Regions from separate parts of the Pectobacterium araliae genome, predicted to be linked through region 2. Evidence: predicted binding sites of a transcription regulator. Region 2 holds the regulator's gene; the other holds the start of a gene.
What was found. The regulator LexA, encoded in region 2, represses DNA repair genes until DNA is damaged. The targets are predictions, from matches to a motif close to TNCTGTATGTACATACAGNA.
Positions count from the first base shown of each region.

Region 1: the regulator LexA is predicted to act here: its motif matches at 3,793-3,812, upstream of uvrA (excinuclease ABC subunit UvrA).

Region 1 covers NZ_AP028908.1:3,683,294-3,699,135, forward strand. The annotation lists gene AACH44_RS16695 (secondary thiamine-phosphate synthase enzyme YjbQ) at 436-855, opposite strand; gene uvrA (excinuclease ABC subunit UvrA) at 871-3,705, opposite strand; gene ssb1 (single-stranded DNA-binding protein SSB1) at 3,955-4,500, shown strand; partial or broken gene AACH44_RS16710 (ISAs1 family transposase) at 4,785-4,997, shown strand; gene AACH44_RS16715 (LacI family DNA-binding transcriptional regulator) at 5,060-6,097, opposite strand; gene AACH44_RS16720 (carbohydrate ABC transporter permease) at 6,097-7,149, opposite strand; gene AACH44_RS16725 (carbohydrate ABC transporter permease) at 7,158-8,156, opposite strand; gene AACH44_RS16730 (sn-glycerol-3-phosphate ABC transporter ATP-binding protein UgpC) at 8,180-9,271, opposite strand; gene AACH44_RS16735 (glycoside hydrolase family 88/105 protein) at 9,274-10,380, opposite strand; gene AACH44_RS16740 (hypothetical protein) at 10,382-12,844, opposite strand; gene AACH44_RS16745 (ABC transporter substrate-binding protein) at 13,288-14,595, shown strand; gene AACH44_RS16750 (glucosamine kinase) at 14,592-15,143, shown strand; gene AACH44_RS16755 (BadF/BadG/BcrA/BcrD ATPase family protein) at 15,140-15,842, shown strand, end outside.
Region 2 covers NZ_AP028908.1:3,847,188-3,863,029, forward strand. The annotation lists gene AACH44_RS17480 (LysR family transcriptional regulator) at 1-534, opposite strand, end outside; gene AACH44_RS17485 (pirin family protein) at 647-1,345, shown strand; gene zur (zinc uptake transcriptional repressor Zur) at 1,451-1,960, shown strand; gene AACH44_RS17495 (CsbD family protein) at 2,005-2,214, opposite strand; gene AACH44_RS17500 (hypothetical protein) at 2,465-2,605, shown strand; gene lexA (transcriptional repressor LexA) at 2,676-3,284, opposite strand; gene AACH44_RS17510 (diacylglycerol kinase) at 3,395-3,760, opposite strand; gene plsB (glycerol-3-phosphate 1-O-acyltransferase PlsB) at 3,888-6,338, shown strand; gene ubiA (4-hydroxybenzoate octaprenyltransferase) at 6,488-7,351, opposite strand; gene ubiC (chorismate lyase) at 7,364-7,897, opposite strand; gene groL (chaperonin GroEL) at 8,280-9,926, opposite strand; gene AACH44_RS17535 (co-chaperone GroES) at 9,972-10,265, opposite strand; gene AACH44_RS17540 (FxsA family protein) at 10,503-10,973, opposite strand; gene aspA (aspartate ammonia-lyase) at 11,454-12,893, shown strand; gene AACH44_RS17550 (anaerobic C4-dicarboxylate transporter) at 13,015-14,316, shown strand; partial or broken gene cutA (divalent cation tolerance protein CutA) at 14,448-14,779, shown strand; gene AACH44_RS17560 (protein-disulfide reductase DsbD) at 14,755-15,842, shown strand, end outside.

The DNA.
Region 1 (15,842 bases), 160 kb from region 2:
CTTTTTTAGCGGCCAACTGCAAGCTATTGATTTTTAATTGCCGTTGGTCGCCCTAATAAAAAAGGGTTTTTCGCCCAAAAAGTCATATTCTCTTTAACAATCTGGTGGTTAGTGTAAAAATTTAACAGGTTCACTGCCGCATAGGCAGCTTAGAAAAAAATACTGGAAAGGGCTGATCAGTGTGATTCGTTCACTGCCGCATAGGCAGCTTAGAAACTCGCTCTGCAACTGAAGACGCAGGCTGGGAAGTTCACTGCCGCATAGGCAGCTTAGAAAAGCAATTTTGAGGAATGCGCAAAGATGGATGAGTTCACTGCCGCATAGGCAGCTTAGAAAGGCGCACGCCTGAATGAAGCGCTGGCGCTGACGTTCACTGCCGTACAGGCAGTTCGGTACTTATCAGGATGCGTCGCTGACGCGACGCACATCGTGGAGCTATTCCCCGTTGAGCGTAACGACCAGCGAGCGGCTGCCGCCGTGGTTGCGGTGTTCGCACAGGTAGATGCCCTGCCAGGTGCCGATGTTCAGGCGTCCGTTAGTGATGGGGATCGTCAGGCTGTTGCCGAGCAAGCTGCCTTTCAGGTGCGCGGGCATGTCGTCGCTACCTTCATACGTATGGCGGTAGTACGGTTCATCCTCCGGCACTAAGCGATTAAAGAAGCTCTCGAAATCCTGCCGCACCGTAGGGTCGGCATTCTCGTTAATCGTTAGCGCCGCCGAGGTGTGCTTGATGAACACCTGCATCAGCCCGACGTTTATCTGGCGCAGCGCAGTGACCTGCGCCAGTATCTCGTCAGTCACCAGATGGAAGCCCCTGCTTTTCGGCTTCAGGCGGATTTCATATTGCGTCCACATCGGCGTCCCCTGCTATCAGGCTTCACGCGCCAGAATAGGTCGCAGGAAGCGCGCAGTGTGGGACTGTTCGCACTCTGCCACCGTTTCCGGCGTGCCGGAAACCAGAATTTCCCCGCCGCCGCTGCCGCCTTCCGGCCCTAAGTCGACAATCCAGTCTGCCGTTTTAATCACGTCCAGATTGTGCTCAATCACCACGATGGTATTGCCCTGATCGCGCAACTGATGCAGAACGGTCAGAAGCTGTTCAATATCGGCAAAGTGCAGGCCGGTCGTGGGTTCGTCGAGAATATACAGCGTCTGTCCGGTTCCACGTTTTGACAGTTCACGTGCCAATTTCACACGCTGTGCTTCCCCACCGGACAACGTGGTTGCCGATTGCCCAAGGCGAATGTAAGACAGGCCGACGTCGATCAGCGTTTGCAGTTTCCGCGCCAGCGCCGGAATGGCATCAAAGAATTCACGCGCTTCTTCGATGGTCATATCCAGCACTTCGTGAATACCTTTGCCTTTGTATTTAATTTCCAGCGTTTCGCGGTTATAGCGTTTGCCTTTGCACTGGTCACACGGCACATAGACATCCGGCAGGAAGTGCATTTCGACCTTGATCACGCCGTCGCCCTGACAGGCTTCACAGCGCCCGCCGCGCACGTTAAAACTGAAACGGCCAGGATTGTAGCCACGGGTACGGGCTTCCGGCACGCCAGCAAACAGTTCACGAATCGGCGTGAAAATACCGGTATAAGTTGCGGGGTTAGAGCGCGGCGTACGACCGATTGGACTTTGATCGATATCGATCACCTTGTCGAAATGCTCCAGTCCCTGAATTTCACGATAGGCGGCAGGCTCCGCCAGCGTTGCACCGTTCAACTGGCGCTGCGCCAGAGGGAACAAGGTATCGTTGATAAGGGTAGATTTGCCCGATCCCGATACTCCAGTGATGCAGGTAAACAGCCCAACTGGCAGCGTGAGCGTGACGTCTTTTAGGTTATTGCCCTTCGCGCCAATCAGCTTCAGCACTTTGGTCGGATCCGCAGGCACGCGCTGTTTCGGGATTTCAATCTTGCGTTTACCGCTGAGGAACTGCCCCGTCAGCGAATCCGGCACCGCCATGATCTCTTCCATCGTGCCTTCTGCGACAATCTGGCCGCCGTGCACGCCCGCACCGGGGCCGATATCAATCACATGGTCAGCGGCGCGAATCGCGTCTTCATCATGCTCTACCACAATAACGGTATTACCTAGATTGCGCAGGTGAACCAGCGTCTCCAGCAGGCGCTCGTTGTCTCGCTGGTGCAGGCCAATGGACGGCTCATCCAGTACGTACATTACGCCAACCAGCCCAGCGCCGATCTGGCTTGCCAGACGAATACGCTGCGCCTCACCGCCTGACAGCGTTTCTGCCGAGCGGGAGAGCGACAAATAGTTCAGACCGACATTCACCAGAAACTTCAGCCGATCGCCAATCTCTTTCAGCACTTTCTCGGCGATTTGAGCACGTTGCCCACTCAGTTTCATATTCTGGAAAAACGTCATCGCATGGCCGATGCTCATATCGGAAATCTGCGGCAGTGTCGTCTGCTCGACAAACACGTTACGCGCTTCTTCACGCAGACGCGTTCCGCCACAGCTGGCGCAGGAACGGTTGCTGATGAATTTCGCCAGCTCTTCGCGCACCGCCGTGGATTCCGTCTCTTTATAGCGGCGCTCCATGTTGTGCAGCACGCCTTCGAACGGATGGCGACGTATCGAGGTATCGCCGCGATCGTTGATATATTTGAATTCGACGTTCTCTTTACCGGAGCCGTACAGAATCACTTTCTGAACCGCGGCGCTCAGGCTTTCAAACGGGGCATCGACGTCAAATTTGTAGTGCTCCGCCAGTGAGCGCAGCATTTGAAAATAGTAGAAGTTGCGGCGATCCCAGCCGCGAATTGCGCCGCCTGCCAGCGACAGCTCGGCATTTTGCACCACGCGGGACGGATCGAAGAACTGCTGTACACCCAGACCATCACAGCTTGGGCACGCGCCCGCCGGGTTATTGAACGAGAACATACGCGGTTCCAGCTCGTGCATGCTGTAGCCACACACCGGACAGGCAAAGTTCGCCGAGAACAACAGTTCAGGCTGCGTCGGGTCGTCCATATCCGCGACCACCACGCTACCACCAGACAGATCCAGCGCGGTTTCGAATGACTCCGCCAGCCGCTGCGCCAAATCGTCGCGCACTTTAAACCGGTCAACGACGACTTCAATGGTGTGCTTTTTCTGTAATTCCAGCTTCGGCGGATCGGACAGATCGCACACTTCACCGTCGATACGGGCGCGGATATAGCCCTGTGACGCCAGGTTTTCCAGCGTCTTGCTGTGTTCGCCTTTGCGATCTTTCACAATCGGTGCCAGCAGCATCAGGCGTTTGCCTTCCGGCTGTGCCAGCACGTTGTCCACCATCTGGCTGACCGTTTGCGCATCCAGCGGCACATCGTGCTCCGGGCAACGCGGCTCACCCACGCGAGCAAATAGCAGGCGCAGGTAATCATGAATTTCGGTAATCGTCCCGACCGTAGAACGCGGGTTGTGCGAGGTGGATTTCTGTTCGATAGAGATGGCGGGCGACAGCCCTTCGATATGATCGACGTCCGGTTTTTCCATCAGCGACAGGAACTGACGGGCGTAGGCGGAGAGGGATTCCACATAGCGCCGCTGCCCTTCGGCATACAGCGTGTCAAACGCCAGCGATGACTTACCCGAACCAGACAGACCGGTGATTACGATCAGCTTGTCACGAGGGATTATCAGGTTGATATTCTTGAGATTATGGGTACGAGCACCACGAACTTCGATCTTATCCATTCACACACTTCCCGGAATAAAAACGGTTTGTCATCGCCTCTCGAACAGAGAGAACCGGTACGAAACGAGCAATTATGGCACAAAAAAAGCTGAATGAATATCCAGTATTAAACCCGTTTACTTTGCAAACGCTGCAAATATTACTTTCATTTCTGAAGCCATTTCGCAGGTATGACAGAGAGTTTTCCCATGTTAAGATTGATCGTTTAGACTTAAAATAAATCTATCGATTCATCAGGAGATACGAGCATGGCCAGCAGAGGCGTTAATAAAGTGATTCTTGTCGGGAATCTGGGTCAAGACCCGGAAGTCCGCTATATGCCGAATGGTGGTGCAGTTGCCAACATCACGCTGGCTACGTCGGAAAGCTGGCGTGACAAGCAAACCGGTGAGCAGAAAGAGAAGACCGAATGGCACCGTGTGGTGCTGTTCGGCAAGCTGGCAGAAGTGGCGGGCGAATACCTGCGCAAAGGCTCTCAGGTTTACATCGAAGGCGCACTGCAAACCCGTAAATGGGCCGATCAGGCTGGTGTAGAGCGTTACACCACCGAAGTGGTTGTTAACGTTGGCGGCACCATGCAGATGCTAGGTGGACGCCAGGGCGGCGGCGCACCAGCAGGCGGTGGCAATGCAGGTGGCGGACAGCAACAAGGCGGTTGGGGACAACCTCAGCAGCCGCAGGGTGGCAACCAGTTCAGCGGCGGCGCGCAATCTCAACAGCGCCCTGCACAGAACAGCGCTCCAGCGCAAAGCAACGAACCACCAATGGATTTCGACGACGATATTCCGTTTTAGGATTTACCTGAGAGTTATTTGTAAAGAATACATACACAGACCCCTGTTAATTCAGGGGTTTTGTTATTTCTAATGTCTTAAAAAAAGTGTCAATTGACAATCTTTAGCGTATCGCGCACCTTGCAATTGTATAAAGTTTATTGATTGTGGGCGCATGGAGAAGCTCTACGGAGTTACAAAATTTGTCATGGGTAGTGGCGAGCGCTACTGCATGGTAGTTGACCGTCCTTCTGGCCTCCCCGTGTATTACCCCACTCTTTTTTTAACACCCCAAATCCGCAATAGAAGATCGAGCCTCGACTATCCACATGGTCAACGCCTTTGCCAGCGCAAACGGAGTAGTTCTTGGTCAGGTAAAGACCCATGACAAGTACAATTAAATCAACATGATAACAAAATTACTGGCGCTACTGGATATCCGTGGGTGCCTAGTGTCTATCAGTGCAATCGACTGTCAGACCGCCATCGCGGCACAGATTGTCGAGCTGGGCGGTGACGCGTGTTGGCAGTTACCGCGTCACGGCGCTTGAGCGGCTGTTGTCGCTGAAATAACGCCCCTCTACCCTACCCGCCGCACCGATTCCCTAACCACCACCTGCCCAGCCAGTTCAGTACGCTGGGCAATGCCGAGCGCCTGCGCGGGCGTCATTTGCTGTGCCAGCAGTTGTAGCGCGGCGCGGGCGATGGTCTCAAACGGCAGATGCACCGTGGTGAGTGAAACCGGCAGCATGTCGAACGGCAGAATGTCGTCCATGCCCATGACGGAAATGTCCTCCGGCACGCGTAGCCCGTGCTGATACAGCGCGTCGATCACGCCGATAGCCTGATTGTCCGCCGCACAGAAAATCGCGGTAACGCCCAATCTGTCGGGGTTAGCCGTCAGCCAGCGCAGCAGCGCATCGCGTGCCGTGCGCGGGTGGAAATCCGGCAGCGACAGAATCAGATCCTCATCCACCGCAATGCCCGCCTGCGCGAGCGCATCCCGATAGCCACGCTCGCGCTGTTTGATCGTCATACGCGACGTCCAGGTCAAGTGCAGAATCCGCGTGTGCCCTTGTTCAATCAGATAACGCACTGCCGCGGCGGCGGCATAGTGGTTCGCAGGCGTGACGCTACTCAGACGCATGGAGGGATCTTCCCCGTTGATCAGCACCGCCGGAATACCGCTTTCCGCTACGGCGTTCAGCAGCGTCGGGTGATCGTCATTCACGATCAGAATGCCGCTCTCTTTTCCGCCCTGAAGCTCACGCAACAGCTGCTGTTCGTTAATGGTGTCGTGCTCCCCCAGAAACGGACGTAGCTGGATGTTACGTTGCAAACACAGCGTTTTCAGGGCGTTAATCAGCGTCAGCGACACCAGATTGTACTCACTTTCCAGCATCAGGTTGCGCGGCGTCGCCAGCAGGATGTGGCGCAGCGGTTCCGTCTGCACGACGGTCGCTTTGCCCACTTTATGCAGCGGATAGCCTTGCTCGGTGGCAATCGCCATGATGTGCTGCCTGACTTTGGCGCTGATCGGTGCCGTCCCGTTCAGCGCGCGGGAAACCGTGCTGATGGAAACCCCCGCGCGGTCGGCAATATCCTTGAGTGTCGCCATTATTTCATCCCCGTGTTGGCAATCCCCGTCGTGATGTATTTTTGCAAGAAGACGAACACCGCCGTCACCGGCAGAAGCGAGAGCATCGTCATCGCCAGTATATAGTGCCATTGCACCGAGAACTGCCCCTGAAACGCATTCAGGCCGATTTGCAGCGTAAAATTGTCCTGACTGGAGAGGACGATCAGCGGCCAGAGGAAGTCGTTCCAACGCCAGATCACCGAGAAGATCGCCAGCACCGCCAGCGCGGGTGCGGTCAGCGGCAGGATGATCTTCCAGTAAATACGGAATTCGCTGGCCGCATCGATCCGCGCCGCTTCGATCAGCTCATCGGGGATCGTCAGCATGTATTGCCGCAGCAGGAACACGCCCGTCGGCGTCGCCACCGTGGGAATAATCACGCCCCACAGGTTATCGCCCATGTTCAGGCCAATCACCACCAGAAACGTCGGCACCATCACCACCGACAGCGGAATCATCATCGTAGAGAGAAACAACGTCAGCACCGTGCCGCGCCCGCGAAACTCGTATTTCGATAGCGCAAACGCTGCCATCGAACTGAGCAACAGGGTCAGCAGCGTCGCCATCACCGTCACGAATACCGTGTTTTTCAGGTAGGTGGCAAAGTGGAACTTCGTTATCGGCGTCGTGTAGTTCTCCGTCTCCAGATGCAAGGCCTTCATCGGCACCAGATCTTTGGTCGATACGCGCACCACTTCACTCGGCGCATCCGGGTTCACCAGTTGTGCGATCAGGCCAATGCGCCGCACCAGCGCCATCGTTCTCGCTTCACCGTCTTCCTGCTTAACCTGCCACAGCTCCAGCGGCTTCGGGTACTCTGGCAGCGTGACGGTATCCGCCGCCTGCGGCAGAAAACTCGGCGGAAAGCGATTGATCTCCGCAGGCGTTTTGAACGACGACATCGCCGCCCACATCACCGGAATCATCACCAGCAGCGTACCCACCACCAGCCAGACCCAGCTCATGATATCCGTAATATGGATGCGCCCCGGATGACGGGTACGGGTGAGAAATGCGATTATTTTCATCATGGCTCCCGTTATTTTTTCCCTTCCAGCCGACGCGTCAGCAGGAACTGCAATGCCGTCAGAATCATCAGCACCACGCCCATCAGCACCGACGCTGCCGAGGCCAGCCCGTAAAGCGAGGCATTCGACGAGAAGGCGGTCTGGTAGATGTACTGCACGATAAAGCTGTTAGCCGTGCCGGGACCGCCGCCATTAGTCAGCACCCAGGCTTCATCGAAGATCTGCACGCTGTTGATGGTCAGCAGAATCACCACCACCAGAATGTTTGGCGCCAGCAGCGGTAGCGTCAGACGATAAAAACCACGCCAGCGCGAGGTGCCGTCCACCGCCGCCGCCTCGTAAATATCACGCGGGATCGCCTGCAATCCGGCCAGTAGGATCAGGGTATAAAATCCGACATGAAACCAGACGGAGACAAACACCACCCAAAAGCGCGAAAACGTCGGATCGAGCAGGAAGGTAATCGGCTGCCCGCCCAGCGACGACAGCACCAGATTCAGCAAGCCGTTGCGGTTCAGGAACCACTGCCAGATCAGGCCAACGACCACCGGCGACAGCAGTACCGGATAGAAGAACATGGCGCGGAAAAAGCCACGGGCGAGAATCTTGCGATTGAGTATTAGTGCCGTCACCAGCGCCACCAGCAGCGTGCAGAGCACGTTGAAAAAGGTGAACGACACGGTGTTGTAGACGCCAGTCCAGAACAGATCCTGCTCACAGGTGGATGGCTCGGCGTAGTTGCCGCAGCTCAGCAGTGTGGAAAAGTTATCCACGCCAACGTAGGGGCGCTCCCACAGCAGAATATTGGTGCCGCCGGTAAAGGCATAGCACACCGCCAGCAGAATCGGAATAAAGACAAAAACGGCGAACAGCAGCATATTCGGCGCGATAAAAAACCACGGCATCACTTTGCGGCCACCGAGTTTTTGTAGCAGATTCACCGCTTTTTCCACTGGCGTCACCAGCTTATCGATCAGCGATCCTGCGGGTAGTAAGGCAATCTTTTTCATGTCGTCCTCTCCCGTCGCGATAATTAATGCTCGGTACAGCGCGGCAATGTGTCATCCGTTTCGCCATCGAACAGATGGCAATACGTTGGCGGGAAGCGCACAAACACCGATTCACCGGTGGCGAACTCGCGGTGTTGCGCCAGATGGACGATCATCTCGTCGTCAATGCCGCCCATCCGCCCGTAGATAAAGGTCTCATGCCCCATCATCTCGCAGCGATCGACACACAGTGCCATCCCCTCACCGTCCTCCACCAGCTCACAGTGTGAAGGGCGAATGCCGAGCGTGACGTTCTGCCCGCCGGTGCCGATAAACGGCAGCACCAGACGATTGCCGGACGGGCACTGCACCTCGACACCGTCGGCGCAGGTGGCGACGATCTGCGCTGGGAACATATTCATGCGCGGTGAGCCGATGAAACCCGCAACAAATTTGTTTTTCGGCCGATTGAACAGTTCCAGCGGCGTGCCAACCTGCTCGATGCGACCCGCATTCAGTACCACAATGCGCTGCGCCATCGTCATCGCTTCCACCTGATCGTGAGTCACGTAGATCATGGTGGTGCGCAGCTTCTGGTGCAGGCGGGACAACTCGCCGCGCGTCTGCACGCGCAGCTTGGCATCCAGATTAGAGAGCGGTTCGTCAAACAGGAACAGGTCGGGTTCACGCACGATGGCGCGCCCAATCGCCACGCGCTGCTGCTGCCCACCCGACAGCGCACGCGGCCGACGATCCAGATAAGGTTCCAGCCCCAGCATACGAGCGGCTTCATCAATACGACGGATGATTTCGTCTTTCGGAAAGTGCAGGTTCTCCAGCCCGAACGCGAGATTCTTGCGCACCGAGAGGTGCGGATAGAGCGCGTAAGACTGGAACACCATCGCAATCTTGCGCTCCGCTGGCGTGAGATCGTTCACTTTACGGTTGTCGATCCACAGTTCGCCGTTGCTGATCTCTTCCAGCCCGGCAATCATGCGCAGTAACGTGGATTTTCCACAGCCCGACGGGCCGACAAAAACCATGAACTCACCGTCATTAATCGTTAAGTCCACGCCTTTGATGATGCTTACCGCACCATAGTTTTTGTGGACGTTTTTTAGTTCCAGACTCGCCATTGTCAGCCCTCGCAAACAGAATCTAACTGTGCCAATAACATCAGCATGACCAGCGCCTGCCCGTAAGGCACGGCAACATTAGGAATATCGCGATAGAACTGTAAGTCGTGTCCCATCGCCGTGCCGTCCGAGACACCTTGCACCACGCCCTGCGCGTCAATCTGCGCCACCACGGCGGCATAACCTTTTTCCAGCACCTCCTGCGGGAAATCGCGCAACATGCCCAGCCGCCGCGCCGTCAGAATCCCGGCGATAAATCCGGCGCTGGCAGAGGTTTCCAGCGGTGAATCCGGGTCATCCAGCAGCGTGTGCCACAGGCCGGAATCGTGCTGGCAGCGCGCCAGCGTTGTGGTTTGCTGTTCCAGAATCGCGTCCAGCGTGCGCAATACCGGTGCGGACAGCTGATCCTCCGCCAGCACCCGCATTTCCGGCAGCACCAGCGTAATCCAGGCATTGCCGCGTCCCCAAAAAGCATTGGCATAGTGATGGCGACCAACGAACGTCCAGCCGTGATACCACAGCCCGCTGCGCACATCGGCCAGATAGCGCGCATGGGTGAGCAGCTGATATTCCGCTTCTTCAATCAGATCGCGACGGGAAAGCAATTTCCCCGCAACCACCAGAAACAGCCCCGCCATAAACAGTGTGTCGTCCCACAGTTGTCCGGTGTTTGGCCGCTCTTTCACCGTGTGCTGGAAGCCACCGTCCTCAGTTTTCGGCAGCGCATGCAGTAGCCAATCCGCCCAGTCGCTCACCGTTTCACGCCACTGCGCGGGCGCATCTGGCTTGTCCTGACACAGCAGCGCCAGCACCAGCATCGGTGCCGTCGAGTTGATCTGGCGCGGTGGCAGCCCGGCATCCAGCTTTTGCTGATACCAGTTCGCCAGCGTCATCAGCATGGTGTTGTCCTGCGTCAGATGCGCCAGTTTCCAAAAGCCGTACAGCCCGACGCCGACTTCCCAATCCCACTCTTCAAATTGAATCGTCAGCCCGGCATCCGGCACATCGTCCTGCGCTACGCTGTCGATCGCCTTCAGGCGACAAAATGCCCGCGCCACCTGCGCCAGCAGCGCTGCGGTTTGTTGTCGGTTAAGTGAACCTGTCTGCATGTCATGGGTTTCCTGTGTTGAACTGCGGGACGACCGGGACATCGTCGGGGAAAAGGAAAGGCTGTTGCGCCACGCTGAACCCTGCCTTGTGGCTAAAGGCCAGTTCGCCGTAGTCGGGATCGTCGATACGTACGCCGTCGCTATCTTGCACCAGCGAACGCTCTCGGAAGCGGTCAGCAAACGCGGCAAATCCCTCTGTGCCATCGCCGCTGTCCACGGCAACGAACCAGACGTTCTGCTCGTCATACGCCCGCAGTTCGCCTTCCGCCTGCTGGCCTGCGGTCGTAAACGGCTGTAATCCGGCGGGATTATGAAACGCCGCATAGCCGTTGCCGCCGCGCACAAAGCACCAGACGTCTTCAACGATGACCTCATCCAGTGCGGTTTGCGGCAGATAGAGGTGCGTCCACGGGCGGGTATCCTGTCGCAGATCGAACACCATCAGCGCGCGATTACGATGTTGCATCAGGTGCGGCAAACGCCCGTTTCCCGCCCAGTAAGACGGACGGTGTACGCCGTCGGGGCGATCTTCACCGGGGTGGTTCACCCACAGGCGGGCGGCATAGTGTGTTCCCAGCCGCACATCCAGCAGATGCTGCTGGTGCCCATGCTCGCCGGGGTGATGATCGAAAACGGAAGAAAAGGCGACGTCGCGCTGCTTCCAGGCGATGATGCGGGCGCTGCGGTTCAGCCCTTGTACCCAGCGCGCTTCGGCACCGTGTGGTAGTGACCAGTGTGCGATCCGATCTATCGTTTCCGGCGGTTGATAGTCGCTCAGACACAGCAGCGGCAGCGCGGCACAGTGCGGAATCAACCAGCCCTCGCCCCACATCAGCGCACACAGGCCAGACAGCTCGGTCAACATGCCGGAACGCAGCTCTTTATCGTAGGCGCGCCCCATCGTGCCAACCGCGACGCCGTTCTGATGCACCCACGCCGTCATCAGCATGATGCGGTCAATCACCACGCGGGCTTTCTCACGCAGATCGGCGTCCTGCGCCAGCTCGTACAGCGCGACTAGCCCAATCAGGTCGATGGGGTAATAGGCTGCCGAATTCCACTCCACCAACCCGTGTTCCAGAATGGAATCAAACCAGCGCGTCAGGCGTTCGTGGGCAATGGCTTTCTGTTCCAAACCGCGACGGCCGCTGCATAGGAAGGTGTCATCAGGGAAGTTTTGCCCAGCCAGATACTGCGCGACGTGGAAGCACAGGCAGTGGTTTTCGCTCCAGAACCACATAGTGTCGTTGCCCGGCTCATCAATCCAGTAGCGGAAACCGAGAATCGCGCTGCGCACGCGCCGCCAGTCCTGTGGCGGTAACTGCTGCCCCTGATAGCGCTGCCACAGCCAAATCAGCGGCACCAGTTGGAAATCCGCACAGTCTTCGCGACGACTGATCTTTTGCAGCGCGCTGTTGAGAATCGGCGCTGCGGCATCGTTGCCCTCACCGGTTTCGACAATCGCCAACAGCCGTCCGAGGCGCTCAAAACCATGCTGTGCGATATGGCGCAGTAGCGCTTCACGCCGCGCTGCCAATGTCGGCAGCGCAGGCATCGTTTGCGATGGCAAGCGCCCAAAGCTGAGAGTGCGCGTCAGCGTAATACCGTTGCAGGTCGCGGCACACACCAGATCGTAATAACCCACCAAGACATCGGGTAAATCCACCTGCCAGCCTAGGTTACCCGCAGGCAGTGTGTGTCGCTGCTGCCATTCGGGGACAGATTCGTTGACGTTGCCAATCAATCGGTGCGCCATCGTTAGCGCTTCTGGCAACGGCTGCGAGCTGTTCAATACCAACACAGGCGGTTGGATCAGGTTGTTCTCCAGCGTCAGTCCGTTCACCCAGCCATCCAGTGCGGTCAGTTGTTCGCTGAGCGCCGCGTCTTCATCAAGCTGCCAGAAGAGCGTGTCTTCCCCCTGATAGCACAGGCTGAACAGATAGTCGGTATCACGCTCACACAGATCTTCGCTGTGCACCACCAGCGTGTTCGCCCCCGCTTGCAGCGGCAGCGAGATCGCACAGGTTTGCTCGGTGTTGCGGGTAAACGGCGTAAAGCGAGTAACTTGCTCGCCGTTCAGCCACAGCGTGACGCCGCCGCAGGTGCTGAGCGTAAACGGTGCCGTCTGCGCGCGGTCACTGTGGATCGCGCAGCGAGCAAAGCGCTGAACGTGAACCGGACACGGCCAGAAATCGCTGAAATTCACACTGCGGCTTTCATCGCCGCCGCTCCACATCAGCGGGAAATGAAGATCTTCGGGTAACGTCACTTCGCGCTTTGCCTCTTCCTGCAAAAAACGCACACGGCAGGGTAAAACACCGACATCGACAAAACCGTTGATAAAGCGGTAATTCACCTTATCCGGCAGCGTATCCGGCTCGGCGAAATAACGTTTTTCCGCCAGTTCGGTCATCAGAAACCGATTAATGACGCCGTTCTTCTTTAATTTCCAACCGATATTCATACGGAATCCTGTTTACGGTTTTGACAAATAAAATAACGAAAACATATGACTGAACTTATTTGCACTTTCACTGTGCACACGCTGCCAATATTTAGGGCGTCGAAATATTTCCTGCACCGTAACATCGCAATCAGAATGCAAATTTGCATTAAATTATTGTTTGCATTCATTTGTTGACATTTCGCATTAATAAATAAGATTCTCATATTTATATATGTGATTAATATCACAAAAATACTTTATTTAAACCAACATTTAAAATATCTTTAACCTGCTTCACATAAATCAGTCGTGCTTCTGTCCATGATTGCATAATAAAAATGACAAATTAATGCAAATTTGCATTAACCAGAACACAGAATAAATGTCAGGAATAAAATAAGCCTATTGCCAACAACCAGGGTATTTCATACATAAATCAAACCTATGATGTGGAGATGTTTATGATACGTCCCAACACCGCGTTATTTTTTTCCGCCCTTGCACTGGGGTTATTCAGCAACAGCGCGTTAGCCGCCAAAACGCAAATAACATTTTTATATAGTGACGACGATCCCGAATTAGTGCATTTCATGGAGCAGAAAGTTAAATCCTTCTCCCACAGTAATGAACGCATCGATGTGAATTTCGTCAGCACCGGCTATAACGCGCTGCAAACACAGCTGCCAATGCAGTTGGCGGCGGGCTTAGGCCCCGATATTGCTAAAACCACCCAGATGGGACTGCTCGGCTATACACTGGATTTGCGCCCCTACCTGAAAGACCCTGCCGCCTTTGAGAAACGCTACAGCGCGGGTATCGAAAAAATCATGCGCGTGAAAGGCGTGCATAAAGCGGATGCGCTGCCGGGTTTTGTCGCCTCTTGGACTGCTGACCTGCCGTTCATTAACGTGACGCTGTTTGAACAGGCAGGCGTTCCACTACCGCAGCCGGGCTACACGATTGATGATTTGATGAAAGCCTCGAAGCTGGTCGCGGAAAAAACCGGCGTGCATATCCCCTTCACCATCGACCGCAGCGGCTTCCGCTTCTCCGGCCCCGCCTACTCTTACGGCGCACGTTACGATAAAGACGGGCTGATCAACTTCCCAGATGCGGCAGCGCAGCAGTGGATTAAAGATCTGAAACGCTGGTCGGATGAAGGGGTGTTCCCACGCGAAATGTGGGGCGCTGCGGGCGGCGGTCAGTACAAGAGCATGGCGGACGATTTCGTGAACGGCAACATCGTGACCTATTTCTCCGGCAACTGGCTATTGAACCAATTCAGTAAGCAGATTGGCGACGGTTTTGACTGGAAAGTGCTGCCCGCGCCTTGCAAAGAGAAGTGTATTTCGATGGGCGGCGCGACCTTCATCATGCCGTTTACCACCACCAAACACCCGCAGGAAGTCGCCGAATTCATGGAGTGGCTAGGCAGCGAACCGCTGCAACGTGAGATCGCTGAACGCTTCAATATCATTGTCGGTGCCGATATTACCGATCTGCACTACCAGACCAAAGATAAGCACGTGATCGACGGTTTGAACACCGCGCGCGAAGAGATCAAAAAGATCCCGTCTTACGTTTTTGATTGGGAACGCATGGAAAGCCTGGGCGCGAACGAACTGTATCCCATCATCCTGACGCGCTTTACCCAATACCTGAACGATCAGGTGTCGTTTGATGAGTATCTGCGCCTGACCTCAAACGATGTGAAACGCCTCAACGAAACAATCGCGACCAATCAACAACAGCGGAAAAACGCACCGTGAAAGGGCAACTGAGGGAGATCGGCATTGATGGCGATCGCCCTTTTGATCGCACGCAGGAGAGTGTGTTGTGCGAACGGCGCTGGCCGGGACAAAGCCGCTATCTGCTGGTCACCGGCGGTTTTACCCGGCTGCTGCACTGGCATGACGGCCTCCTGACCTGCCGCGGCGGCGAGAGCTTTCCCATCGGCAACCCAGCCAGCCTGTCGCGGCTGGGGCTGTGGGCGGTACAAGAGATGCTTCAGGCGGTTGAAGGCATCACCCCGCTGACGCCACTCAGTGAAGCGCTGTTCCTACATTTCGATAAGCATATCGATAGGGTGATCGACTGGTCAAAGCAGGCGCAGGCCGCTGACTACACTACGCTTGGGCGTGTTGTGCTGGCGCACCCGCAGGATGCGCTGGCGGTGCAGCTACTGACCCGCTGCGCGGGTGAGCTAACCCAACTGCTCGCCCGCCTGCCAGAATCACAGCGCGACGCGGTTTTTCTCAGCGGCGATCTGGCAGCAGCCTGCCTTCCCTATCTGGATTCAGGAGCGAGCGCATCATGACAACATGGCTCTATGCTGGCGTGGATGGCGGAGGTACAGGCTGTCGGGCGCGGATTTATCAGGCAGACGGTACGCCGCTCGGACAAGGGCACGGCGGTCGTGCCAATCTGCTACTCGGCGTGAAGAACGTCCGTCAGTCGGTGGACGGCGCCATCACACAGGCATTGAAGCACAGCGGTTTTTCACCGAATGACGTATCCCGGCTGAAAGTCGGGCTGGCACTCGCCAGCGCGGAACATCGCGCTGCCTACGAGGCATTTCTGGCGTTGCCGCATCCATACGCCGCTCAGGTGCTCAATACCGATGCACTGGGTGCCTGTCTGGCCGTCAATCAAGGTGAGGATGCAGGCGTTGTGATTGCCGGAACGGGCTCCTGCGGGCTGGCGTGGCAAAACCAGACGATTACCGCCTACGGCGGCCATGAGTTCCCGATTTCCGATCAGGGCAGCGGCGCACGTCTTGGGCTGGCGGCACTGCAACATACCTATGATGTGCTGCAAGGCTGGTGCACACCGTCTGCGCTCAGTCAGCGTATTGACGATTTCTTTTCTGCCAGCGCAACACACATACAGGCAGCCAACACGCTCGACGCGCTACAGCGGTTTAGCCAGCAGGCGAAACCGGGCGACTATGCGCAGTTCGCCCGCCACGTATTTGACTGCGCTCAGCAGAAGGATACCGTTTCTCACGCGCTACTGG
Region 2 (15,842 bases):
CGGGCTGGCGACATAAACGTTATTCATCGTGTACAGCTTACGGGTATTCATTTCGGAAGAGGCACGAAAATGCATGTCCGGCGCAATCACGATATCGGCACGCCCTTGTTCAAGACGTTCCCACGCCCCTGCCAGCACTTCAGTCAGAATCGATACCTGCGTATTTGCTTTGAGCGCCAGTTTATCGATCAAGGGAAAAATTCGCTGAGTTGGAATCAGGGCTTCGGTCACAATCGTCAGGTGCGTTTCCCAACCGCGAGCCAGCGCTTCCGCATCCGTGGTGAGTTTATCTGCGGCTTCCAGCAGAATACGCCCACGTTCCAACAACATTCGTCCGACATTCGTGAATTTAGTTCGATGCCCGGAACGATCGAACAACACCACATCTAATTCTTCTTCTAGTTTCTGCATGGTATAGCTCAGTGCCGAAGGCACCCTACCCAACTCGTCTGCCGCAGCGGCAAAGCTGCCACGACGATCGATCGCATCCATCACCCTCAAGGCTTCCAGCGTCAATGCTCGTTCTCTCGCCATCTTGGTACTCATTCAGGAATTTTGAATATACTGACCAGATTAACTAGCTAACAATCCAACGTCCACACAATTACTATCGGTTTAAGAAATAATTCTCTGGGGGATAAAAATTATGATCACACGAAGAGCAGCCGGGCAATGCGGCCAGGCCGATTATGGCTGGTTGCAGGCACGCTATACCTTCTCTTTCGGTCACTATTTTGACCCCCAGTTGCTGGGTTATGCTTCTCTCCGTGTGCTCAATCAGGAAGTACTGGCACCGGGGGCATCATTCCAGCCGCGAACTTACCCACGGGTTGATATCCTGAACATTATTCTTCAGGGGGAAGCAGAATACCGTAACAGCAATGGCGGCCATATTCAGGCCAAAGCGGGCGATGTGTTGTTGCTTGCCACTCAACCAAACGTTAGCTACAGCGAACATAATACCAACCCCAGCAAGCCGTTGACACGCCTGCAATTATGGCTGAACGCCTGCCAAACCAGAGAGAACAGCCCGCTGCAACGCATGGGACTCAATACATCACCTCATACTTTGCTTGCGTCACCGGAAGGCGAACAAGAAAGCCTGCAACTGCGTCAACAGGTCTGGATTCACCATGTCGATCTCCAGCCGAATGAACAAAGCACGATAGTGCTACAGGGAAATCAGGCCTATCTCCAGTTGATTCACGGTTCAATGGTGGTGAAAGGCGATCAGCACAGTGAAGCATTACACTGCGGCGATGGTGCCTTCATCAAGGAAGAAAACACGTTGGCGCTACAGGCAGAATCTCCGTTGCGAGCACTGCTCATCGATCTGGTTGTGTAGTTTCTCTTCCCATCGTCTTCGCAGGAAAACGCCACTCGCTCGGCGTTTTTATTCAGCCGTGGTAAGATATCCGTCTTGTTCCTCAATGTGTCAGGTGATATGACAATGGATTCAACCAAACAGGACAAACTTCTTGCCCAGGCTGAACAGATTTGTCAGCAGCGCGCTGTGCGTCTAACACCACAGCGGTTGGAGGTTCTACGCCTCATGGCACAACAAACGGGTGCGATCAGCGCTTATGACCTGCTGGATCTTCTGCGACTCACTGAACCTCAGGCCAAACCGCCTACGGTGTATCGCGCACTGGACTTTCTGCTGGAACAGGGCTTTATTCATCGCGTTGAATCAAACAACAGCTACGTGTTGTGCCACCATATAGAAGACCACAGCCATACGTCTGCCCTTTTCATCTGCGACCGCTGTCGGCAAGTCACTGAACGCCAAACCGAAGGTGTAGAAGAAACGCTACGCAGTCTGGCGCAGCAGTCAGGATTTACACTGCGTCACAGCGTGGTGGAAGCACATGGGTTGTGTGGTGACTGTCAGGAAGTAGCATCATGCAAACAGCCGGATCATTGCGATCACGACCATACGGTCCCAATTAAAAAACGATAGCCCCGAAGGCTATCGTCTCTTTCAGCGAAGAAGCATCACGTCCACTACCAGTGATATTTGTGGTGCTCTTCCCAGAGTTTCACTTCTTTCTCTGCCGCTTCTTTTGCGTACCCGTAACGCTCTTGGATTCTCCCCACAAGTTGGTCACGTTTACCTTCGATGACCGTCAGATCGTCATCCGTTAATTTGCCCCATTGCTCTTTCGCTTTACCTTTAAACTGTTTCCAGTTACCGCTGGCTTGGTCTTTATTCATAAGAATCTCCCTACCTTAGGTGAATTGCGCATAAAAAATCGTGACTACCGACTTATGCGTCAGTTTCAGATAAATAGATTTATTCAATAAGCAGCATCATAGCTATGTGAACCATGACGGTGCTCTTCGCCACTGTCTGCCTTGATTACCGGGTTATCTACATGTGATGGCTAATGATCAATCGACAAACGAGCAATCAAGATAAAAATGCTCACCTTGATAAAAATTATAGCCGAATATTTCACTCAACATGAAAAACAAAGAATCTGTGACTAAAGCAGGCGTTGGGAAAGAGAAAATCACTGCAAAAAACAGTGAAGAAACAGAGGGTAATGAGGATCGTAGAAAACGCGCGCGAAATGTAACTAAATATATGCAACGAGCAGATTAACACGCTAAACGATGAATACAGAACATGATGCACTGACCCAGACAGACGAGCAGTGCATCTCTGTGAACGGTTAGCTCCAATCGCTGTTACGAATCACGCCAACCGCTAAACCTTCTATCGAAAAGCTTTGCTGACGTAGATCGACAATAATAGGGGCAAACTCTTCATTTTCAGCGAGGAGGTGCACTGTATTGCCCTGCTTCTTCAGGCGCTTCACCGTCACTTCATCGTCGATACGCGCCACCACAATCTGACCGTTGCGCACATCTTCGGTTTTATGTACGGCCAGCAAATCGCCATCCATAATACCAATGTTTTTCATCGACATCCCACTCACCCGCAGCAAGAAATCAGCGCTGGGTTTGAACATCGCAGGGTCAACCTGATAGTGACATTCGATATGTTCCTGCGCCAGCAGCGGTTCACCTGCGGCCACGCGCCCCACCAGAGGAATCCCCGTCTCTTCTTCCATCAGCAGACGAATACCACGAGAAGCGCCCGAGACAATTTCAATCACGCCTTTACGCGCCAGCGCTTTCAGATGTTCTTCAGCCGCATTGGGAGAGCGGAACCCCAATTGTTGGGCAATTTCCGCCCGTGTTGGCGGCATTCCGGTTTGCGCAATATGATCGCGGATCAGGTCATAAACCTGCTGCTGCCTTGCTGTTAATACTTTCATTCCGCCCCCTGGTTGTTTATACAGTCTTGCTGTGAGTATATACAGGTAAGGCACAATTGGGAATGAAGATATCGGTAAAGCCCCTGACTTTTACTCATTTATGCGTGCCGTCAGGCAAAATGTTGCCAGAGGATACTGCCCCACACAACAACGGCTAACAAGATAGCCACAAAGACAGCGGCCGACCCAATATCTTTCGCCCGACCAGATAATTCGTGATGTTCGAGGCCAATGCGATCGACAACCGCTTCAATGGCGCTATTAGCCAACTCAAACAGCATAATCAATACCACAGACCCGATCAGCAGCAGTTTTTCGACCAGCGTAACTGGCAGTAAACACGCGATAATGACGCCGACCAGGGTCAGTATCGTCTCCTGACGAAATGCCGCCTCATGCTGCCACGCCTGCTTCAGCCCCTTAAAGGAATAACCGGTTGCCTTAATAATCCGGGTCACCCCCGTTGCTTTATTCATTTATCCTCCGCTATTTATGCAAAATAGTTCGCATTTTAACGCACCTACGTTGTCTCATCACCACAGATCTCCGGCGCAGTTTCTGGTATCCTTGCGGCGCATTGCTAACAAGAGGCTCCACGTTGTTATGTCAGGTTGGCGTAAAATTTACTATAAATTATTGAATCTACCACTGAAATTGCTGGTAAAAAGCAAAGTTATTCCCGCAGATCCAGTGGTCGAGTTGGGGTTAGATCCCTCACGTCCTATACTCTATGTTCTGCCTTATAACTCTCAGGCGGATCTCTTGACGCTACGTGCGAAATGCTTGGCATTGGGGCTATCCGATCCTTCGTTATCGTTCGAATTCAATGGCGTCGAACTTCCTAGCCACGTCTTTATTAATGACGGGCCGCGCGTCTTCCGCTATTACGTTCCCAAGCAGAAATCCGTCAAACTGTTCCACGACTATCTGGACCTGCATCGTGCCAATCCAGATTTAGACGTACAGATGGTGCCGGTTTCCGTGATGTTTGGGCGCTCCCCGGGTCGGGAAGGCCACTCTCAGGCCGCACCACACCTGAGATTGCTCAACGGTATAGAGAAATTCTTCGCCGTCCTGTGGCTAGGTCGCGACAGCTTTGTCCGCTTCTCCAGCCCGGTGTCGCTGCGCTATATGGCGACCGAGCACGGCACTGACAAAACCATAGCCCACAAACTGGCGCGTGTCGCACGTATGCATTTCTCCCGCCAGCGTTTGGCGGCAGTTGGGCCACGCTTGCCGGTGCGTCAGGAACTATTTAACAAGCTGCTGGACTCCAAAGCGATCAAGAAAGCCGTAGACGATGAGGCACGCAGTAAGAAGATTTCCCACGAGAAAGCGCAGCAAAATGCCATCGAGCTGATGGAAGAAATCGCTGCCGACTTCTCCTACGAAGCGGTGCGTCTGTCAGATCGCGTCTTGAGTTGGACGTGGAACCGTCTTTATCAGGGGATTAACGTCCATAACGCCGAACGCGTGCGGCAACTGGCGCAGGATGGTCATGGCATTGTCTATGTGCCCTGCCACCGCAGCCATATGGATTACCTGCTGCTGTCCTACGTCTTGTACCATCAGGGTTTAGTGCCGCCGCACATCGCCGCAGGTATCAATCTTAATTTCTGGCCAGCGGGACCGATCTTCCGCCGTCTTGGTGCGTTCTTTATTCGCCGAACCTTCAAAGGTAACAAACTTTATTCCACCATTTTCCGCGAATACCTGGGCGAGCTATTTGCCCGTGGTTATTCCGTTGAATACTTCATGGAAGGCGGGCGTTCGCGCACGGGTCGTCTGTTAGAGCCGAAAACCGGTACGCTGGCGATGACCATCCAAGCCATGCTCAGAGGCGGTACACGCCCTATCACGCTGGTGCCGATTTATGTCGGTTACGAACACGTGATGGAAGTCGGTACCTATGCGAAAGAGCTACGCGGCGCGGTGAAAGAAAAAGAAGGCTTTATGCAGATGGTGCGTGGCTTACGTAAGCTGCGTAATCTGGGTCAGGGCTATGTGAACTTCGGCGAACCACTTCCGCTGACAACCTATCTGAACCAGCATGTGCCGCAATGGCGTGACGCGATTGATCCGATTGAAGCGCAACGCCCAAGCTGGCTAACGCCGACGGTGCAGGATATCTCCATGGATATCATGGTGCGCATCAATAATGCTGCGGCAGCGAACGCAATGAACCTATGTTCCACCGCCCTGTTAGCATCGCGCCAGCGTTCTCTGACCCGCGAGCAAATGCATGAACAGCTAGATTGCTACCTGCAACTGCTGCGTCAGGTTCCTTACCACAAAGATATTACAGCGCCTAAGAAGACAGCGGATGAACTGTTGGAACACGCGCTGGGCATGAACAAGTTTGAAGTAGAGAAGGACAGTATTGGCGACATCATCATTCTGCCGCGCGAGCAGGCCGTTCTGATGACGTATTATCGCAATAACATCCAGCACCTGTTGGTCTTGCCGTCGCTGATCGCCAGCATCGTCATCCATCATCGTCGGATTACACTTGCCGACGTCGTGCAACAAATCACGCTCATCTATCCACTGCTGCAAGCAGAATTGTTCTTACATTATTCCGAAGACCAATTACCAGGTGTGCTGGAAACCTTGGCTAATGAACTGATTCGACAACAGTTACTGTGTAGCCGTGACGGCGGGCTAGCCATTAATCCACCACGCATCCGTACGCTGCAACTGTTGTCAGCTGGCGTGCGCGAGACGCTGCAACGTTATGCGATTACGCTGTCCTTGCTATGCGCAAATCCAGAAATTAACCGAGGAACGCTGGAGAAAGAAAGCCGGAATATGGCACAGCGTCTGTCTGTTCTGCACGGAATTAATGCGCCGGAGTTTTTCGATAAAGCGGTGTTCTCCACGCTGGTTGCGACGTTACGTACAGCCGGATATATCACCGACAGTGCAGAAGCGGCGCAAGGCGATATCGTGGCAATCTACAACATCCTTGGCGATCTGATCACCCCGGAAGTTAAGTTGACTATCGAAAGTGCCAGCTCATCTGCCGAAATGGAAACAAACAGCCAGACGGTGTAAGAGGCAAAGCAGGAATAATAAGCCGGGGAAATGGCGGATAACATGCCGCCATCAAGCCGTGGACACGTTTAGCATGACAAACGAACCCGACATTCCGTCATAAAAAAAGCAGCGAGAAATCGCTGCTTTTTTGTCTCTGACGATAAGCTCTACAAGCCAAACAGCACGCCAATAAATATCGCCATACCCGCGTACTTATTATTGTGGAATGCTTTGAAACAAGCATCACGTTCACGCCTGGCAGTCAATATTTGCTGATAGACAAACATCGCGCCAGCTACCAGCAGCGAAATGTAGTAGGGAATTGCCAGTCCGGTAATGCTTCCCAAAGCCAGTAGCAACAGCAGCATACTGAACTGCAATAACCCGATGATGATATTGTCAAAACGGCCAAATAAGATCGCTGTGGATTTCACGCCGATCTTCAAGTCGTCATCACGATCTACCATCGCATATTGCGTATCGTAAGCCACCGTCCAGCAAATATACGCCAAAAACATCATCCAGCAGGTCACCGGCAAGCTTTCACTGACCGCAGCGTAGGCCATCGGAATCGACCAGCCAAACGCCGCCCCCAGCACGAACTGAGGCAGATGGCTGACCCGTTTCATAAACGGATAAACCCACGCCAGAGCCAGCCCGGCGACAGACAATAAGATAGTCATCTTATTCAGCGTCAACACCAGACCAAACGCCAACAAGACCAGCACCACAAACAGAACTTTGGCAGATTGCTCGCTCACCTCACCGCTGGGCAAGGGGCGAGAAGCCGTACGTTTTACATGGCCGTCAAAATGCCTGTCGGCATAATCATTAATGACGCAACCCGCCGCACGCATAAGGAAAACACCTGCGACAAAAACAATGAGCGTCCACGGTGCAGGTGTTCCTCCTCCCGCCAGCCACAGCGCCCATAGCGTCGGCCACAGCAGTAACAGAGAACCTACCGGTTTATCAATCCGCATCAAGCGACAATAAGCCAGCCATTTCCCTGCGGTAACACTTCTTTCCAAGGATTTATCTCCTCAAATTACCTGCCAACCTTCATCACCTGGTGTGTAATAAACGGGTGATTCCGGTAAGAAAAGCTCAGTCAACAGTAACGGATGACCAGAAAGACACAGGCGGGAACGCCGAGCCCATAAGCCTTCACTGCACCCGGTATGAATATAATCACGCGTCAGCGATTTTTGCTCAAACAGATAACGACCTAACGGCTGATGGCCTATTTTCGTCAACGCTGCACCTGAACCATCGAGCGTCTGTTGCGGAACAATCGTTCTGCCGAAAAGCCAAGGGCGATCGTCACCATACAGCACCACTTCACGCAGCCAGTAACGTTCATCGAGAGGGAGTTGATCGCGCTCTTCGCCCAACACCTGTGACGTAATGACCCCCTCACGACAAAGCGTGACCCTCAGTTGGGCACAGTATTTTTCAAGCCGCTGCGTCATGGAACTGGTTTCCATCAGCCAGTCACCAATGTGTTCAGGTAATACCGAAGGGGGTTCAGTAAACCAGGATATGGTGCGTAGAAGCGTTGACGCATCGTCAGACATTGTCCCGACTCCAAACAGGGTTGCTTATCGATAAAGCATTCGTAAATAAAGTAAGCGCACCTATTGTAGCGCAGAATGCTTCCCCGATAACACGCTATAACCCAATTCATCCCTGATGTGGCAACATTTCAGCAATGGGACTAAATGTGTCACGTCCATCGCGATGTTTCAGTAACCATTCATTAGATAATCTGGCGAAAAATCAGCCAAAAGAAACGACTACCTCAATAATCCATTGAATTGATTAAATAGAAATGGGGCGCATAAAAAAAGCACCACCCAGTATCGCGACCGGATAGTGCTCTTTAAAGGACAGAAAGACGAGCTTCTGTAATCGACGCCCTGTCACCGGAAAACGGCTTCTGGTGGCAGGAGTGTCACATTACATCATGCCGCCCATACCACCCATACCGCCCATGCCACCAGCAGCACCTAAGTCAGGTGCATCGCCTTTCGGCAGGTCGGTGACCATACATTCGGTGGTGATCATCAGACCAGCAACGGAAGCCGCGAACTGCAGCGCAGAACGGGTAACTTTGGTCGGGTCCAGGATACCGAAGTCGATCATGTTGCCGTATTCTTCAGTTGCTGCGTTGTAACCGTAGTTACCTTCGCCTGCTTTAACGCTGTTCGCAACCACAGATGGCTCTTCGCCAGCATTGGAAACGATCTGACGCAGTGGCGCTTCCATCGCGCGCAGCGCAACTTTGATACCCACGTTCTGGTCTTCGTTTTGAGCAGTCAGAGAAGCCAGTTTAGCCGCGACACGAACCAGCGCCACACCACCACCAGCAACCACACCTTCTTCTACCGCGGCGCGAGTCGCAGCCAGGGCATCTTCAACGCGTGCTTTCTTCTCTTTCATTTCAACTTCAGTTGCTGCGCCAACTTTGATGACAGCTACGCCGCCAGCCAGTTTAGCCACTCGCTCTTGCAGTTTTTCTTTGTCGTAATCTGAGGTTGCTTCTTCAACCTGCTGACGGATCTGAGCAACACGGCCCTGGATCGCAGCTTCTTCACCCGTACCATCGATGATGGTGGTAGTGTCTTTGTTGATCACAACGCGTTTTGCCTGACCCAGATCTTCCAGCGTTGCTTTTTCCAACTCCAGACCGATCTCTTCAGAAATAACAGTACCGCCAGTCAGCGTAGCGATGTCTTGCAGCATAGCTTTACGGCGGTCACCGAAGCCCGGCGCTTTCACCGCAGCGACTTTCACGATGCCACGCATGGTGTTAACCACCAGTGTCGCCAGCGCTTCGCCTTCAACGTCTTCAGCAACGATAACCAGCGGTTTGCCCGCTTTCGCTACCGCTTCCAGAACTGGCAGCATTTCGCGGATATTGGAGATTTTTTTGTCAGCCAGCAGAATGAACGGGCTTTCCAGTTCTACAGCACCGGTTTCCGGTTTGTTGATGAAGTACGGAGACAGGTAGCCACGGTCGAACTGCATACCTTCAACCACATCCAACTCGTCTTGCAGACCGGTACCTTCTTCAACGGTGATAACACCTTCTTTACCGACTTTATCCATTGCTTCGGCAATCATTTTGCCTACGGTTTCGTCGGAGTTAGCAGAGATGGTACCCACCTGAGCGATAGCTTTAGAGTCAGAGCACGGTACAGACAGTGTTTTCAGCTCTTCAACAGCGGCGATAACGGCTTTATCGATACCGCGCTTCAGATCCATCGGGTTCATGCCCGCGGCAACAGCTTTCAAGCCTTCAGTGATGATAGCCTGCGCCAATACGGTTGCGGTCGTGGTGCCGTCGCCTGCTGCGTCATTCGCTTTAGAGGCAACTTCTTTCACCATTTGTGCGCCCATGTTCTCGAACTTGTCTTCCAGCTCGATTTCACGCGCAACAGATACGCCGTCTTTAGTAATGGTCGGTGCACCGAAGGATTTATCCAAAACTACGTTACGGCCTTTTGGGCCCAGGGTAACCTTCACTGCATCAGCCAGTACATTCACGCCGCGCAGCATTTTTACGCGAGCGTCATTACCGAATTTTACGTCTTTAGCTGCCATGGTGTATTTCCCTTAAATTCGTTCAGTTCAGATGATTACGCGCAATTACGCTTCAACAATTGCCAGAATGTCGCTTTCAGACATGATCAACACTTCTTCGTTATCGATCTTCTCTGCTTTCACGCCATAGCCATCATTGAAAATAACGATGTCGCCCACTTTCACATCCAGCGGCTTCACTTCGCCATTTTCCAGGATACGTCCGTGACCTACGGCCAGAACCTCACCACGGGTAGATTTACCAGCAGCGGAACCAGTCAGTACGATACCGCCAGCAGATTTTGACTCGACTTCTTTGCGCTTGACGATCACGCGGTCATGCAATGGACGAATATTCATTGATAGCTCTCCTTTGAGAAAGTCCATATCGGTTTAGGATAAACGCCGACGATGTTTTCATAACGACTATGCTTTTCATAATCGGCCTTGTGGTGTTCTAAGTGGGGGCGTTTCGCTGCCCTTCAAGGGAGAAAATTCATTTTTTTTGCGTTAGGCGGTTACATGTAACCGATGCCAGATAAAAAATAAGGATTATCAACATGATAATCCTTATCTGTTTTTCAGGCAGTCGCGACGTTAGCGCTCGTCCCGATCGTCGCGGTGTTCAATATTTCCGCGCCCACCGTCCTTGCGCTGATATTCACCTTCAAAAGTATTCCCGCCAGAAGGCGGTGCGTCGGAACCGGAACGCCAAATGTGTAAGTGAGGCATCAGTTTGAGCGTCAGGCTTTTCTGTACTGGCGGCAGTAACAACAACAGCCCCAGAAAGTCGGTCAGGAAACCCGGAATCAGGAGCAGGAAGCCAGCCAGCACCAGTGAAACGCTTTTAACCATTTCAGCCGCAGGGCTTTCACCTGCCGCCATTTTCTGCTGCATCTGCACCAGCGTTTTCATTCCCTGATTACGCACCAGCGAGACGCCCACGCAGGACGTGAAGACCACCAGCAGCAGAGCCATGGCGACACCCAATACTTCAGCCACTTGAATAAACAGCGATATCTCGATGTATGCTAAAAGAAAAATCAGTAATAACGGTAACCAGCGCACCCGGTTCTCCTGTGTTTTTTTAACGCGTACTGTCGTTAATAAGAACGTGTGTTAATGAAAACGTGTTAAGCCATCACGATTGAAAATCCAGATACGCTTTACTCCCAATGGATTAGGTGAGACACGCGCTCTGCCCTGCAATCCGGCACATCATGATTTAGTTAAATGGGTGTGCCTTTGCACGTTTTCAAGCCGCCACGCTACGATTATTGTTCTAAAATAATGACTCGTGACTACAATCACAGTTCATTTACTGTAACGGTAGAGAGCACCAGTATAGTGATCTAAACACCTGTTTTTCACTGCCATAACGACATATCCTCACGGCAATGGATATATGGTTGGTCAAACATCCCAATACTATTGCCGAGAGAAGACGGTTTATCCGTAGTCGCTCTATTTTCCGAAGTAAAGCCATCTGAAAAACCAGCCCACAACGTCTAGTCACCTCACTAGTCGTACAACAGGATAGGAATTTTCATGTCAGAAAACATCCGTATTGAAGAAGACCTGTTAGGCACCCGAGAAGTTCCCGCAGACGCGTATTATGGTGTTCATACGCTGCGCGCCGTCGAAAACTTCTATATCAGTAACAATAAAGTCAGCGACATTCCCGAGTTCGTGCGCGGCATGGTCATGGTGAAGAAAGCCGCCGCGCTGGCGAACAAAGAACTGCAAACTATCCCGAAAAAAATCGCCGACGTCATCATCCGCGCCTGTGATGAAGTGCTGAATAACGGCAAATGCATGGATCAGTTCCCGGTAGATGTCTATCAAGGGGGCGCGGGCACGTCGGTGAATATGAATACCAACGAAGTATTAGCCAATATTGGTCTGGAGTTGATGGGCCACCAGAAAGGCGAATACCAGTATCTGAACCCCAACGATCACCTGAATAAATGCCAATCCACCAATGATGCCTACCCCACCGGATTTCGTATCGCGGTCTACGCGGCCGTACTGAAGCTGACGGAAGCGATAGCGAAGTTGAGTGAGGGTTTCGAACGCAAAGCTAAAGAGTTTGAAGACGTTCTGAAGATGGGCCGCACCCAGTTGCAGGACGCGGTGCCGATGACGCTCGGACAAGAATTTCATGCGTTCAACGTGCTGTTGCAGGAAGAAATCAAAAACCTGTTGCGCACGGCGGAACTGCTGCTTGAAGTCAATCTGGGCGCGACTGCAATCGGTACGCGCTTGAACACGCCAGACGGCTACCAGCAACTGGCGGTACAGCGTTTGGCGGAAGTCAGCGGCCTGCCGTGCGTGCCCGCAGAAGATTTGATCGAGGCGACGTCAGACTGCGGTGCCTATGTGATGGTGCACAGTTCGCTGAAACGTCTGGCCGTGAAACTGTCGAAGATCTGTAATGACTTGCGTCTGCTCTCTTCAGGCCCGCGCGCTGGCCTGAATGAAATCAACCTGCCGGAGTTACAGGCAGGCTCTTCGATCATGCCAGCCAAGGTTAACCCCGTGGTGCCGGAAGTGGTCAATCAGGTGTGCTTCAAGGTCATCGGTAACGACACCTGCGTCACCATGGCATCGGAAGCTGGACAATTACAGTTGAACGTGATGGAACCGGTTATCGGCCAGGCGATGTTTGAATCGACCCATATCCTGACCAACGCTTGCTACAACCTGCTGGAGAAATGCGTCAACGGCATCACCGCCAATAAAGGTGTCTGCGAAGCCTATGTTTTCAACTCTATCGGCATTGTGACGTACCTGAACCCGTTCATCGGCCACCACAACGGCGATATCGTCGGCAGAATCTGCGCCGAAACAGGCAAAAGCGTGCGTGAAGTCGTACTGGAGCGCGGTCTACTGACAGAAGCCGAGCTGGATGACATTTTCTCCATCCAGAACTTGATGCATCCGGCGTACAAAGCCAAACGCTATACCGATGAAAACGAGCTTCCCTAATACCGACATCTAATTCCAACAGGCACGTCCGTTCACGAAGAACAGCGTGCCTTTATTTTTTGCTGCATACAGCCATAAGAATAAGTTATGAAATTTTTATTATTAATTAAGGAGCGCAGTCATGCTTGGTCTTGAGTTACTCATCGTTCTGCTCGCCATCTATTTGGGGGCTCGACTGGGAGGCATCGGCATTGGTTTCGCTGGTGGCCTAGGGGTGCTCATACTTACGCTAGGGTTTCAGATCAAACCCGGCGTCATCCCTTTTGATGTCATTGAAATTATCATGGCCGTTATCGCCGCCATCGCCGCCATGCAGGTGGCGGGCGGAATGGATTATTTGGTCAGCCTAGCGGAAAAACTGCTGCGTACGCACCCGAAATACGTCACCTTTCTCGCGCCACTGGTCACTTACTTCATGACGATTCTGGCGGGAACCGGACACACCGCGTTCTCCACTCTGCCAGTTATCGCCGAAGTTGCCAAAGAGCAAGGGATTCGCCCGTCTCGCCCGCTCTCTATCGCCGTTGTCGCGTCGCAAATCGCGATTACCGCGTCCCCCATCTCTGCGGCGGTGGTGTTTGTCGCCGGTATTCTTGAGCCGCACGGGGTCAGCTACCTGCTGCTGTTAGGGATTTGTATTCCTACCACGCTCGCAGCGATTATGCTGACAGCGATTGTGACCAATTTCCTGGGCAAAGAGCTAAAAGATGATCCGATTTATCAGGAACGGCTGAAAAAAGGTGAAACCACGCTGCGCGGTAATAGCCAGCATGAGATCAAACCGGGAGCCAAGCTGTCTGTGCTGCTGTTTCTAATCGGCATCGTCGCTGTCGTTCTGTATGCCACGGCAATCAGCGGCACCGTTGGGCTGATTCAAAACCCGGTACTGCCACGCAACGAAGCGATTGTGGTCTTCATGCTGACCATCGCCACGCTGATTTGCCTCACCTGCAAAATCGACACCTCGCGCATCCTCTCTGCCAGCACGTTTAAATCTGGCATGAGCGCCTGTATCTGCGTAATGGGCGTGGCCTGGCTGGGCGATACCTTTGTTAAAGCCCACATTTCCGATATTCAGGACACCGCAGGCGCACTGCTGCAAAGCTACCCGTGGATGCTGGCCGTCGTGCTGTTCTTCGCCGCTACACTGCTTTACTCTCAGGCGGCAACAGCGAAGGCGCTGATGCCTGCGGCGCTGCTGCTGGGTGTGTCTCCGGTCACAGCGGTAGCGTCTTTTGCTGCCGTTTCCGCCCTGTTCGTTCTGCCGACCTACCCGACCCTACTCGCAGCAGTGGAGATGGACGACACCGGCTCAACACGCATTGGCAAGTTTGTGTTTAACCACTCCTTTCTGATCCCCGGCGTGATAGCGATTACGCTGTCGGTAATATTTGGCTTCATCCTCGGTAGCATCCTGATCTAAAGATTTCCCTTCAGATAGGCCTCGCGGATCGACCTGACAGGTCGATCCGTATCATTTCCTCACGCAAATAAAGCAAGGTATAGTGTGGTTCTGGTTGTCTGGGATTTTGCTCATCTGACACGGAGGATATGATGTCTGACCGCCCGCTTTGCGACGCTGTCGTCATATTATGTACCGCACCTGACGATGCCTGTGCGCAACAGCTTGCCAACGCGCTGCTGGAAGCGCGGCTTGCAGCCTGCATCACTCTGCTGCCCGGCGCACGTTCGCTCTACTACTGGGAAGGAAAGCTCGAACAGCAATCAGAAGTACAAATGCTGATAAAAAGCGATATCTCACATCAGCAAGCGCTGCTGACCCACCTGAAACAACAACACCCTTATGATACGCCGGAACTGTTAGTCCTGCCGGTATCCGGGGCGACGGCGATTATCTGACATGGCTCAACGCATCTTTACGCTGATTTTCCTGTTATGGACAGCTGTCGGCACACCCAGTGTGGCCGCCTCTTCTTTTGGTCAGAAGCTATTTGGCAACAGTACGACGTCACGCTTTCTACCAGTCGATGGGGCTTTCGCCTTTGAGTTTCATCAGCAGGATAACCAGCTCAACCTGCGCTGGGATATCCATCCCGATTACTACCTGTACCGCGCGCAAATCAAGATCGAGGGAAACGGTGCCACGCTTGGCAAGGTGGAACTGCCACAGGGAGAAAGCCATAACGACGAGTTCTTCGGTCAGGTCTTTATTCTGCGGGATCGATTGGCGCTAACGGTCCCGATTGAACAGGCCGAAAACAGCACGACCGTCAAAGTAACCTATCAAGGCTGCGCTGATGCAGGTTTCTGCTATCCGCCGGAAACCCGTGTCGTTCCTCTCAGTCAGGTGTTGACTAACGCAGGCACAGGAGCGCCGCTCAATACCACATCAAACCAAAGCGCACCGCCGCAGAACACACCGATGCCCTTCTCACCATGGTGGGCGCTGTTGATTGGTATCGGCGTCGCCTTTACCCCCTGCGTCCTGCCGATGTACCCGTTGATTGCCAGTCTGGTGCTGGGCAGAAAAGAACAGCTGACACCGCGCCGCACGCTGCTACTGTCGATGACCTATGTTCAAGGCATGGCCTTGACCTACACACTTCTCGGGCTGGTTGTCGCCGCAGCCGGATTACGCTTTCAGGCCGCGCTCCAGCATCCGTACATTCTGATTAGCCTGTCGGTGATGTTTGTCGCACTGGCGCTTTCAATGTTTGGCCTTTATACGCTACAACTCCCGTCATCCGTACAGACTCGGCTGACAGAGTGGAGCAACCGCCAGCAAGGCGGCTCCGTCACTGGCGTATTCTTCATGGGCGCGCTGGCAGGGCTGATTTGTTCCCCCTGCACCACCGCCCCGCTCAGTGCCATCCTGCTTTACATCGCCCAGAGCGGCAACATGCTGGCAGGCGGCGGCACGCTCTATCTCTACGCACTCGGAATGGGTTTACCGCTCATTCTGGTCACGCTGTTTGGCAACAAACTGCT